One region of the Marinobacter sp. MIT930201 genome, then DNA from elsewhere that is predicted to be linked to it. Evidence: riboswitches for the same ligand, from Rfam matches in the RefSeq annotation. Region 1 holds a riboswitch; the other holds the start of a gene.
The links. Region 1 has a riboswitch for cobalamin ahead of SIC19_RS10590 (ribonucleoside-diphosphate reductase subunit alpha). Riboswitches for the same ligand answer to the same signal wherever they lie in the genome.

Region 1 (6,004 bases):
ATTGACCGGGGCCGGACCCTCCTGGGTAGCCGGGCGGGTTTGGGTGTTTGGTTCGTCGTCCCAGTTGAGCATCTTTTAACCTCTAGAATCTTGGTGGCGGTCGGGTTTACTGGCAGGCTTCGCAGTCCGGCTCATCAATGCTGCATACCTGTGGTTGCGGTGCTGCTACCGGCGCGGTTTTCTCGGCACCCGTGGCCCCGAGCGAGCGCAGGTAATAGGTGGTTTTCAGTCCCCGTTCCCAGGCCAACTGGTACAACTCATCCAGCTTTTTGCCGCTGGGTTCCGCCATGTAAAGGTTCAGGCTCTGGGCCTGGTCCAGCCATTTCTGGCGCCTGGCCGCCGCCTCCACCAGCCAGCGGGCATCGATCTCAAAGGCGGTGGCGTAGCGGGCCTTCAGTTCCGCGGGAATACGATCAATCTGCTGCACGCTGCCATCGAAGTACTTGAGATCGTTCACCATCACGTTGTCCCACAGACCCTCAGCTTTCAGATCACGAACCAGAGATGGATTAACCACCGTGAACTCGCCGGAGAGATTCGATTTCACGAACAGGTTCTGGTACGCCGGTTCGATGGATTGGGAGACACCGACGATGTTGGAGATGGTCGCCGTTGGCGCAATGGCCATCACATTGCTGTTACGCATGCCATTGCGGGCGATGAGTTCCCGCACCGCCGTCCAGTCCAGGCGGCTGCTGGTATTCAGGCTCAGGTCACCGTCCTGACGGGCCTCTTTCAACAGGTTGATGGAGTCAATGGGCAGAATACCCTGATGCCACAATGAGCCTTCATAGGTCTCGTAGGCACCGCGTTCACCGGCCAGCGCAGCCGAGGCCCGGATCGCGAAATAACTGATCTGCTCCATCGCCACATCGGCAAACTCCACCGCTTCCGCGCTGGTGTAGGGCAGATTGAGTCGATACAACGCATCCTGAAAGCCCATCAGGCCGAGACCAACGGGCCGATGCTTGAAATTGGAACTCTTCGCCTGGGGCACTGCGTAGTAATTGATGTCGACCACGTTATCGAGCATGCGGACCGCAGTATTGACCGTGCGTTCTAGGCGCTGGACATCCAGCTCACCGTTGTGGACATGGGCCGCCAGGTTGATGGACCCCAGGTTGCACACGGCGATCTCATCCGCACTGGTGTTCAGGGTGATCTCGGTACACAGGTTGGAGCTGTGCACCACGCCCCGATGCTGCTGCGGTGAGCGCAGGTTGCAGGGGTCCTTGAAGGTGATCCACGGATGACCGGTCTCGAACAGCACGGTCAGCATCTTGCGCCAGAGCTGTTTGGCGGACACCGTATTGAACAGAGTGATCTCGCCCCTGGCCGCCATAGCTTCGTATTCCTGGTACCGCGCCCGGAATGCGTTGCCATAGAGGTCATGCAAGTCCGGAGTGTCGTTTGGCGAGAACAGGGTCCAGTCCTGATCACTGCGCATGCGCTCGATCAGCAGGTCCGGTACCCAGTTGGCGGTGTTCATGTCGTGGGTACGACGACGCTCATCGCCGGTGTTCTTGCGTAGCTCCAGGAACTCCTCAATATCCAGGTGCCAGCTTTCCAGGTAAGCGCACACGGCGCCCTTGCGCTTGCCGCCCTGATTCACCGCCACCGCCGTGTCGTTCACCACTTTCAGGAATGGCACCACACCCTGGCTGCTGCCGTTGGTACCCTTGATGTGGGAGCCCAAAGCCCTGACTGGCGTCCAGTCGTTACCCAGGCCGCCGGCCCACTTGGACAGCATGGCGTTGTCACGGATGGCACCATAGATACCCTCCAGATCATCCTGAACGGTGGTGAGGTAGCAGGATGAAAGCTGGGAATGTCGGGTACCACTGTTGAACAGGGTTGGCGTGGAGGCCATGTAGTCGAAGGATGACAACAGGTCGTAGAACTCAATGGCCCGGGCATTGGGGTCGTCTTCCTGCAACGCCAGACCCATGGACACGCGCATGAAGAAGACCTGGGGCAACTCCAGCCGGTCACCTTTCCAGTTGAGGAAATAGCGGTCGTAGAGAGTCTGCAGGCCGAGGAACCCAAACTGGTGGTCCCGCTCCGGCTTGAGGGCAGCACCCAGGCGTTCCAGGTCGAACGCCGCCATGGCGTCGTCCAGCAGCTCGTAGTGGATACCCTGCTCAATGAAGGTGCTCAGGGCCTGCGGGTATATTTCCGCCAGCGGCAAACTTAGGGGCAGGCTCAAGGCGGCTGCGGTTTCCAGCCTGAGTTGTTCCAGCAGCAGACGAGCGGTTACGGCACTGTAGTCCGGTTCCTGCTCGATGCGGCCGCGGGCGGTCATGATCAGCGCAGACAGCACCTCCTCCTCAGCGATACCGTCGTACAGGTTCCGCAGCGCCCCTTCCACCAGGGATTCGCCATCGATGCCCTCCAATCCCTGGCTGGCACGCTCCACCTGGACTTTCATCAGCCCCAGATCCAGCGGCGCGGCCTCACCGTTGGCTTTTTTCACCGTGAGCGTGGGATGGGCCTCCACCGGCGCCAGGCTGGCCCGCTCCTGGGCATGAGCCTCCCGGTAGAGTACATAGGCGCGGGCCACTTTCTGCTCCTCCGCCCGCATCAGCGCCAGTTCCACCTGGTCCTGGATATCTTCAATGTGCACCTTGCCGCCAGCTTTCAAGCGTCGGCTGATGGCCTGCATGACCTGATGGGTAACCTGCTCCACGGAATCGTGAATGCGAGCCGAGCCTGCTGCTTCATCGCCTTCGACGGCAAGAAACGCTTTGGTCACAGCAACACTGATTTTGCTGGCGTCGAATCCAACCAGGGCGCCATTACGTTTAATAACCTGTAGGGAGGCAGTGCTGGTTGAGGCAGATTGGCCGGGCTCGGCCAGGGTAGCAGTGGACATGTCGGTTCTCCTGAGTACGCGTTTATGCCAAGACCTTCGCGTACGCAGGGGCGAGCATTGCTCTGAACAGAGACAACGCAAAACCGATCTGCTCACCTTGATACGCGAAGGTGCAGTTGTATTCCCTGGCAGGTCTTCGGACTCAGGGGCGTGAACCTGTTGGCTCGGCCTTGCGTGGCGACTTCCCGGCATTCGCCAGTGTCTTTATGCCACGCTCGTTCCCCAATACCGCTGCGCGTCAGTTCCGGAGTCTCACCGGATTCCCGGTACCACGATCATCGTGATGAGGGCGATCTGTGATTGATCAGCCTTTGATCACTATATCTGGTACTAAGCCAAGGATATAAACACTATATAGACTAAGGTAAATCGCAACAAGGCACTTTTTCGACGGTTACCGGTCAGTAAACGAACCCATAGGAGCATCCCATGACACCGCTACCGAGATACCTGACGGCCGCCCTCGCCCTTTCGTTGATGGCCGCTTCGGCCCAGGCTGACAGCACGGAAAACTCGCTGATCACCGCGTTTTCGACCATAACGTCCCTGGAAGATGGCTGGGAACCGATGGAGTTTCCGAAGATAGACCGCCACAGTCGCTATCAGTTGACGGACGACAACGGCGAGCAGGTGGTCAAGGCCACCACGGACAACAGCGCCTCCGGGCTGATAGCCAGGGTGTCCGTCGAACCCGGGGATTCACTGATCCTGCGCTGGCGGTGGAAAGTGTCGAACGTTTATCAGCAGGGAAACGCCCGTAAAAAGGAGGGCGATGACTACCCTGCGCGAATCTACGTGGCCTTTGAGTTCGAGCCGGACGAAGCCGGCTTTTTCGAGCGCGCCAAACGCAAGACCGTGGAAGTGGTGTTCGGGGAGGAACTGCCGGGCAATGCGCTGAACTACATCTGGGCCAACCGGCTGCCGGTTGGCGAAATCATTGCCAACCCGTTCACCGATACCACGATGATGGTAGCGGTGAACTCCGGGACGACGAACACAGGCGAATGGGTCACGGTGGAGCGGGATATCGTTGCGGACTACCGCAAGGCCTTTGGCCGAGAGCCGCCGAAGCTGGTGGGCGTCGCCATCATGTCGGATTCCGACAACACCGGAGCATCTGCCACCGCCTGGTATGGCGATGTCAGCTTGGTCAAACCAGATTGATGACGCAAAACAGACCTACCGCGCCCATCACGATGGTATAGGGAAACGCCATCACAACCATCCGCCCGTAGGACAATCGCACCAGCGGAGCGATTGCAGACGTCAGCAGGAACAGAAACGCTGCCTGGCCATTGGGGGTAGCCACACTGGGCAGGTTGGTGCCGGTGTTAATGGCGATGGCCAACTCCTGGAAATGCTCGTAGTCGATACTGCCGGCGTCCAGCGCCTGTTTGATTTCACTGATGTAAACGGTGGCTACGAACACATTGTCGCTGATCATCGACAACAACCCGTTGGCAATAAAGAACATGCCCGGCTGCTGGTCCTGAGGCAGGCTGAGCACAAAATCGATGATCGGCTTGAACAGGTGTTGCTCGTGAATCACCGCGACGATAGCGAAAAACACCACCAACAGCGAGGTAAATGGCAGCGATTCCTGGAAGGCCTTACCGATCTGGTGCTCGTCAGTAACGCCAGTGAACGAGGTGATCAGGATAATCACCAGAAGGCCAATCAACCCCACCTCTGCCAGGTGAAACGCCAGCCCAACAACCAGCACCAGGGCCGCCATTGCCTGTACCCACAGGGCAGCCTGATCGGCTTTCGTGCGCTTGGTGCGCTCGTTGTCAGCAAACTCTTCCAGTACCTGGCGGACAGGCTTGGGCAACCGGGCGCCATACCCAAACCAGCGCAGCTTTTCCAGCAGCCAGCAGGTGGTCAGGCCGGCCACCAGCACCGGCAGGCTCACCGGCGCCATGCGCAGGAAGAAACTGACAAAGTCCCACCCTACTACCTTGGCGATCAGCAGGTTCTGGGGTTCGCCCACCATAGTGGAGACTCCCCCCAAGGCCGTACCAATGGCGCCGTGCATCAGCAGGCTACGCAGAAAGGCCCGGAACTTGTCCAGGTCTTCCCGGTGCAACTCAATCACGTGTTCATCGCTGTTGGCATTATGATCGGAGTGATGATAACCCTTGCCGGAAGCTACCTTGTGGTACACCGAGTAAAAACCGACAGCGACACTGATGATGACTGCGGTGACGGTAAGCGCGTCCAGGAACGCGGATAGAACGGCCGCAGCAGCACAGAACAGCAGTGACAACGCGGACTTTGACCGCACACCCACCAGGATCTGGGTAAACGTCACCAGCAGCAGCTCTTTCATAAAGTAGATGCCAGCCACCATGAACATCAGCAGCAGGATGACCGGGAAGTTCACCAACACCTCGTGGTACACCGCATCCGCTGACGTCATACCCACTAACAGGGCTTCAATCGCCAGCAACCCGCCCGGTAACAGTGGATAACACTTCAGCGCCATGGCCAGAGTAAAAATAAACTCCCCCACCAACGCCCAACCGGCCACGGCCGGGCCAAGGGTCCAGACAATCAGGGGGTTGGCAATCAGGAATAGAAGAATGACCTGTTTGTACCAGGCGGGTGCATTACCCAGGAAGTTGTGGGTAAAGCCGGAGAGAACGGTTGTGGGCATTGCGGGAATCTTCTGAGTAAACGGTTTGTTGGAATTGTGTGGCAGAAGGCCCGCATCTTCCTTGATATTTGTGTAACCGGTAATCCCCCAAAGGTACAGGGTGAGTGCCTATTTGGTCTTACATGAAACAAGGAAGAGTGGCCGGACGACCACTCAAAAGAGTTTCGTAATATTACTTAAAAACAGAGCCAGAATCGACTCTGTTTTCAGCACTCAGGGTTTATTATGACCGTTATCACTTCCCGCTTACGTGTCAGAACCGGTAAGAAACCGACGCCGTAACGTTACGTTCTGCCCCGAAGTAACAGAAGTCCAGACTGTTGTAGCAGGACGCCACGTATTCCTTGTCCAGCAGATTGTTCACGTTCAGCCGGGTAGAAACGCCTTCCAGGCCGAGCTTGCTGAAATCGTAGCCCAGTGCCAGATCCACCAGGGTGTAGTCCGGCACCTTTTTGGTGTTGGCATCATCGGCGTAG
Region 2 (6,004 bases), 1.9 Mb from region 1:
CCGCGCCTGTCCTTTTTCTTCGTCAGCCAGGCCGACTTCTTCGAGGAAATTGCCAAGTTCCGCGCAGCCCGGCGGGTCTATGCCAAGATCATGCGCGAAAAATTCAACGCCACCAAACCCGAGGCCAGCCGGCTTCGTTTTCACGCCCAGACTGCCGCGGCCACCCTGACCAAGCCGCAATACACCATCAACCCGATCCGTACCGCGCTTCAGGCACTGTCTGCGGTACTGGGTGGCGCCCAATCCCTGCACACCAACGGCATGGATGAAGCGTTCGCCATTCCAACGGAAGAGGCGATGCGTATTGCCCTGCGAACCCAGCAGATCATCGCCTACGAGACCAACATCACCCAGGTGGTGGACCCATTGGGCGGTTCCTACTATGTCGAGAATCTTACCGATGAGATCGAGAAGGAAGTCTGGAAGATTCTCGACGAAGTGGAAGAGCTCGGTGGCACGCTGCAGTGCATCGACGACGGCTACTTCCAGAGGGGCATCTCCGATTCCGCCTACGATTTCGCGCTGCGCAAGGCCAGCGGTGAGCGTCCGGTTATCGGCGTCAACATGTTCGTGCAGGACGAAGAGGATGTTGAAATCGAAACCCATCCCCACGATCCGGAAACCGAACGCCGGCAGATTGAACGCCTGAATAGGGTCAAGGACAATCGCGACGAGGAGAAAGTTCAAGGCATGCTCAAGCAACTGAAAGAGCAGGCCGAGGACGAATCGGCCAATCTCATGCCCATCACCATCGAACTGGTGAAAGAGGGCGCCTCGATGGGCGATATTGTTGAAACCCTGAAAGGGATATGGGGAACCTATCGCGAAAAACCTGTAATCTGACCGGCTTTGAATACTGACAGAACCGGTTCACGGGAGACATGAATGGTCAGGCTCACCAAGATCTATACGAAAACCGGAGACAAGGGCGATACCGGTCTTGGCGACGGCAGCCGCGTCGCCAAGCATGACCTGCGTGTGGAAGCCTACGGTACGGTGGATGAGGCCAACGCAGTGATTGGTCTCGCGCGGCTGCATGTGGACGACGAACTGGACGTGATACTGGCACGCATCCAGAACGACCTGTTTGATGTCGGGGCGGATCTGTGTACCCCGATCGTGGAGAACCCGAAGTACCCGCCACTGAGGCTCGCCGAGGGCAAGACCGTTGAGCTTGAGCAGGAGATCGACCGGTTCAACGCGGATATTCCGTCGCTTCGCTCCTTTATCCTGCCCGCAGGCAATGCTGCGGCTACGCATCTCCACCATGCCCGCACGGTAACGCGGCGTGCTGAGCGCATCATTGCTCAGCTACAGGAAGAGCAGGACATCAGCCCGTTGGTTCTGGAATACATGAATCGGCTGTCTGATTTGCTGTTCGTCCTTGCCAGACACGCCAACAACCAGGGTAAGGACGATGTGCTTTGGGTGCCGGGAAAATAATGCTGGCCCGAGACCAGGGTATTGAAGCGTGAATTTGTCGCCGCTGGAACATGGTGGCCGGCTACGGGCCGCCGCGAAGACGTGGGGCATCCCTCTGGATCAATGGCTGGACCTGTCCACCGGTATCAATCCGAGTGGGTGGCCGGTTCCGGCGATCCCGGAAGAGGTCTGGCGCCGCCTGCCGGACCCTGACGATGGCCTGGAGCAACTCATCAGGCAATGGGTAGGTGCACCGGATGGCGCCGCATGTATGGCCCTGGCTGGTAGCCAGGCGGCAATCATGCACTTGCCCCGTTTACGAAAGCCGTGCCGGGTAGGTGTGCCCTCTCCGGGGTACCAGGAGCATGGTCATAACTGGGCTGCTGCCGGTCATCGGGTGATCGAGATTGGCAATGATCAGCTAGAGGATGATAATGAAAGCTGGCTGGACGAGCTGGACGTGCTGGTGTGGATCAATCCAAATAATCCCACTGGCCAGGTTGTTGATCCGGACCGGTTGCTGAACTGGCATCAGCGGCTTCAACGTCGTGGTGGGTGGCTGATTGTAGACGAGGCGTTCGTCGATGCCACTCCGGAACTCAGTGTCGGGTATGCGACCGACAGACCCGGTCTTATCGTCATGAGATCCCTGGGTAAGTTTTTCGGCCTGGCGGGCCTGCGGGCCGGAGCTGCGGTGGGAGACCCGGATATTGTTCGCCGATTGAGCGCAGTGATCGGGCCCTGGTCAATCAGTGGCCCTGCGCGATTTATCATGGGCCAGGCGCTGGCGGACACCCAGTGGCAGGCGGCGACGATGGAGCGGCTGCACAGTGAAAGCCAGCGGTTGGCGGACTGCTTGTCGCGGCACGGCTTTGAAGGCGCTACTGGAACGGCGCTTTTTAGATACGTTCGGCATGGCCGGGCGGCGGACATTGCAGGCGAACTCGCACGGCGGGGAATCCTCGTGCGGGGGTTCGAGAATCCTGCTGCACTGCGGTTTGGATTGCCCGGCTCAGAACCGGAATGGACGCGGTTAGAGCAGGCACTGTATTTAAGCCGTCTGTATTGATTTAGCACATAAGGGCTGCTAGTTTGGCGCCCGATTCGATGAACACCGTGTTCAGGTAACGCTTTTTTGCGGTATCCCCGCCGGAAAGCGTAAAACGGGAAGTCGGTTAAAGTCCGACGCTGCCCCCGCAACGGTAAGCGAGCTAAAGGCAATCGAAAAAGCCACTGTGCATCATGCATGGGAAGGTGATTGCCCCGGACCAGTCCAACAGGCTGATCCACTCGCAAGCCCGGAGACCGGCCTGAATGCACACCGGAAGTTGCGGAGGGCGACGGCGGTGGGAGAGTTGCGTCGGTCTCACACCCGTACTTTGACTCGTATCCTGCCTCCCCAATCTCATACTCAAACTCCGCAACACAATAACCATCACGCGGGTGCGCGTGGTTTGCCAGCGAGTGTTGATTATGAGTTGTCCGAAGTCTTTGCCGGTCCTGTTTTCCGGCCTCCCCCTTGTGTTCCTCCCAGTTTCCAGTGCGCTAGCCGACGAAGAGGTAATGGTCTCGGCACTTGACCCCATTGTCGTGACGGCCACGCTTGGTCCGAAGACCCGGGGCGAAAGTGACTCATCGGTCACGGTGATCGATGAAGAGGCGATTGAACGCTTGCAACCTCAAACGTTCGACGAGCTGCTGATGGGCCAACCCGGCATTGATATCACCAGCAACGGCTCGTTCGGTAAGAACACCAGTGTCTACACCCGGGGTACCGGCAGCGAATCCACGGTTTTCCTGGTGGACGGCATTCGTTTGCGCTCGGCCACCAGTGGTAGTGCTGCCTGGCAGTATTTCCCGCCGCAAATGGTGGAAAGGGTAGAAATTGTTCGGGGTTCCCGCAGTAACCTGTACGGAGCCGATGCCGTGGGCGGCGTTATCCAGGCCTTTACCCACAGCGCCGAAAAGGGCCGCGAGGGATGGGTTCAGGCCGGCGGTGGCAACTTCAATACCCAGGAGTATGTGGCCGGGACGGCCGGTACTGAAGGCCGGATGACATACAGCCTGAGCGCAAGCCATCTGGAAACTGACGGCACGGCCATTGTTGAAGGGGGCGAAGACAAGGGCTTTCGTAACACCTCAGCCCTGGCGTCCGTTGCTCACCAGTTCGACTCCGGTGGGGAAGCCGGCGTTGTCCTCATGCGTGCCCAGGGCAATACCGAGTTCGAGGGCGGTGATACAGATTTTGCTATCCAAACCGTTGGTGTTCGTCTGGACGCGCCGATCAGCGACTATTGGCGGAGCCGTATCCTGTTAGCCGAATCCATTGATGAGCAGGATACACGGGACGAATTTGGTGACAGCACCTTCGACACCAAAACCCGCAGTGCCCGTTGGGAGAACCAGATCAGCATCGGCCGCCATGAGTACATCTTGGGCGGTGAACTCTTGATGGATGAGGTAGACAGCACCACCGACTTTGACGAAACCAGCCGCACCAACGCCGCTGTTTTTGGTCAGGCCCTTTTGAATTTTGGTCCGACGGACTTTCAGTTGAGTTTGCGCGCCGACGATAACGAGGCTTTTGGTCGTGAGGAAACCGGTGCGATCGCCATGGGTGTCGATATGGATCGCAACCATAGAGTAAGGGTGAGCTACAGCACATCTTTCCGGGCGCCCACGTTCAATGACCTCTACTTCCCGAACTTCGGCAATGCGGATCTTCAACCGGAAACCGCAGGTAGCGTGGAGCTTGGTATTGGCGGAAATTACGCCCGTTGGTTCTGGGATGCCGCGATCTATCAGACAGACGCTGATGATCTGATTGTATTTGTCTTTAGGGACGGTCGGTTCGCACCATTCAATGTTAACGAAGCACGCATCAGGGGGGTTGAGCTGAGTGCTGGCCTGGAATTGGACGAATGGACCGTGCAGGCTGGGGCCTCGGTAACCGACCCCCGCGACCGTGAGACCGACAATCGAATTCGTCGCCGTAGCGCGAAACAGTTCCGGGTGGATCTGGATCGGGACTTCGGCCGAGTGTCGTTGGGAACCACCGTTAAGGGCCAGGGGTATCGCTACGACGACGCAGAGAATGAAGAGCGCATTGCCGGCTTTGTCACTTGGGACCTGCGGGCAAAGTGGGAAATCGACAGCCATTGGACCACCAATCTGACGGTCGACAACGTGCTGGACAGAGAATACGCCACGGCGCAGCGCTTTGATGGAAGTGCTTACATAGCCGCTGGCCGCACCGCAATGCTGACGATTCGCTACGACCTATGATCAACCATGGAGAGGTAAGGGCATGATTGAGCGCCTGTATAGGACTCTGAGACGCCCGTTGTTCGGCTGCCTTTCCGGGCTTCTGTTGATGCTGTCCCAACCAGTGTCCGGCGCCACGGTATTTGGGGTAGTGTCTGAGCGTTCCGCTGCGGAGATGGCTGCTGGTGCGGAACGCTTTCTAGCAGCCCAGCCAGATCACCGCATTATTCTGCGAACACCGGAGCAATTGGCAAACCTGGACAACAGCGCTCTCGACGATCTGGTGAGCCAGGCCGATGCCTTGTTGATGGCGGCGGTTTTCGGAGAGCAGGTGGGCCGGATTGAGCGTGCTGTGGGCGAGCAGGCCGCCGTTCGCGAGTTTCCGATTCTGGGGGTGAATGGCGACAGGGCGCTGACTGTGCTGTCACGGTTACAGGGGCGCAAGCCCCTGGAAGGGCTGGATGCCACGACCCTGAACAACCTGATGAAAGCGCCGGACCCCGGCACGGACTTGAAAGCCCATCTGGCAGAGCTTAAGGCCCGTTTCCCCGAACAGGAACCCTGGCTTGAAGGCCGGGCCCTATACCAGGGACGCACCCCGCAACACCTGGATGCCTTATTGCGTTGGTTGCTTGTTCAGGCGGGCGAAGAGCTTGACGTGCCGGATCTGCCGCCCCGGTCGCTGATCCGCTATTACCGTAATGGTGAATCCACAGATAGCGCGGCGAACCTTAACCTGCAATCTGGCCCTGTGGTCGCGCTTCTGGACCTGGATAGCGGTGATCGCCCCGGCGATCGGGCGCTGCTGGACGCAACCTGTGCAGCCCTGGAATCCAGAGGAATGCAATGCTTTGCAATCCTGTCCCGATGGGGTGGTGCCAGCCTGGAGGCTGTCCGTGCCCTGAATGAAACGGTAGGCCCGGCGACCCTGTCCGGTATTGTCAGTCTTCAGGACTTTATTATTGGAGGCGGCGAGGGTCGGCGTCAGGTCACGGAAGCGTTGGTCCGGTTGAATGTGCCGGTGATCAAGGGCTTGCGCCTGGCCTCCCGCACCACCAACCAATGGCAATTGTCGATCGATGGTATTCCGTCTGACAAGGTGCACTACAAATTGGCGATGCCCGAGCTCCAGGGGGTCAGTCAGCCTATGGTGCTGGCTACGGCGGAGCCGGAAGTGATTGACGAAAACACCGGTGTGGCTCTGACGCTTACCCAGCCGGTGCCGGAGCGGGTGGACGCCGTTGCGGACCGCCTGAAACGCTGGCAGACGCTGCAAGCCAAGGGCAACGCCGACAAGCGCGTGGCCATCATCTACTAC

Region 2: it holds a riboswitch for cobalamin, as region 1 does, so the genes downstream of both, SIC19_RS01955 (TonB-dependent receptor plug domain-containing protein) here and SIC19_RS10590 (ribonucleoside-diphosphate reductase subunit alpha) in region 1, are expected to answer to the same signal.

Annotation. Positions count from the first base shown of each region.
Region 1 is NZ_CP138916.1:2,309,204-2,315,207, reverse strand. It holds gene SIC19_RS10595 (ribonucleotide-diphosphate reductase subunit beta) at 1-72, opposite strand, end outside; gene SIC19_RS10590 (ribonucleoside-diphosphate reductase subunit alpha) at 107-2,872, opposite strand; cobalamin riboswitch at 2,982-3,176, opposite strand; gene SIC19_RS10585 (DUF3047 domain-containing protein) at 3,302-4,036, shown strand; gene nhaB (sodium/proton antiporter NhaB) at 4,023-5,528, opposite strand; gene SIC19_RS10575 (TonB-dependent siderophore receptor) at 5,782-6,004, opposite strand, start outside.
Region 2 is NZ_CP138916.1:411,025-417,028, reverse strand. It holds gene SIC19_RS01970 (methylmalonyl-CoA mutase family protein) at 1-843, shown strand, start outside; gene SIC19_RS01965 (cob(I)yrinic acid a,c-diamide adenosyltransferase) at 886-1,443, shown strand; gene cobD (threonine-phosphate decarboxylase CobD) at 1,472-2,491, shown strand; cobalamin riboswitch at 2,544-2,751, shown strand; gene SIC19_RS01955 (TonB-dependent receptor plug domain-containing protein) at 2,986-4,707, shown strand; gene SIC19_RS01950 (cobaltochelatase subunit CobN) at 4,730-6,004, shown strand, end outside.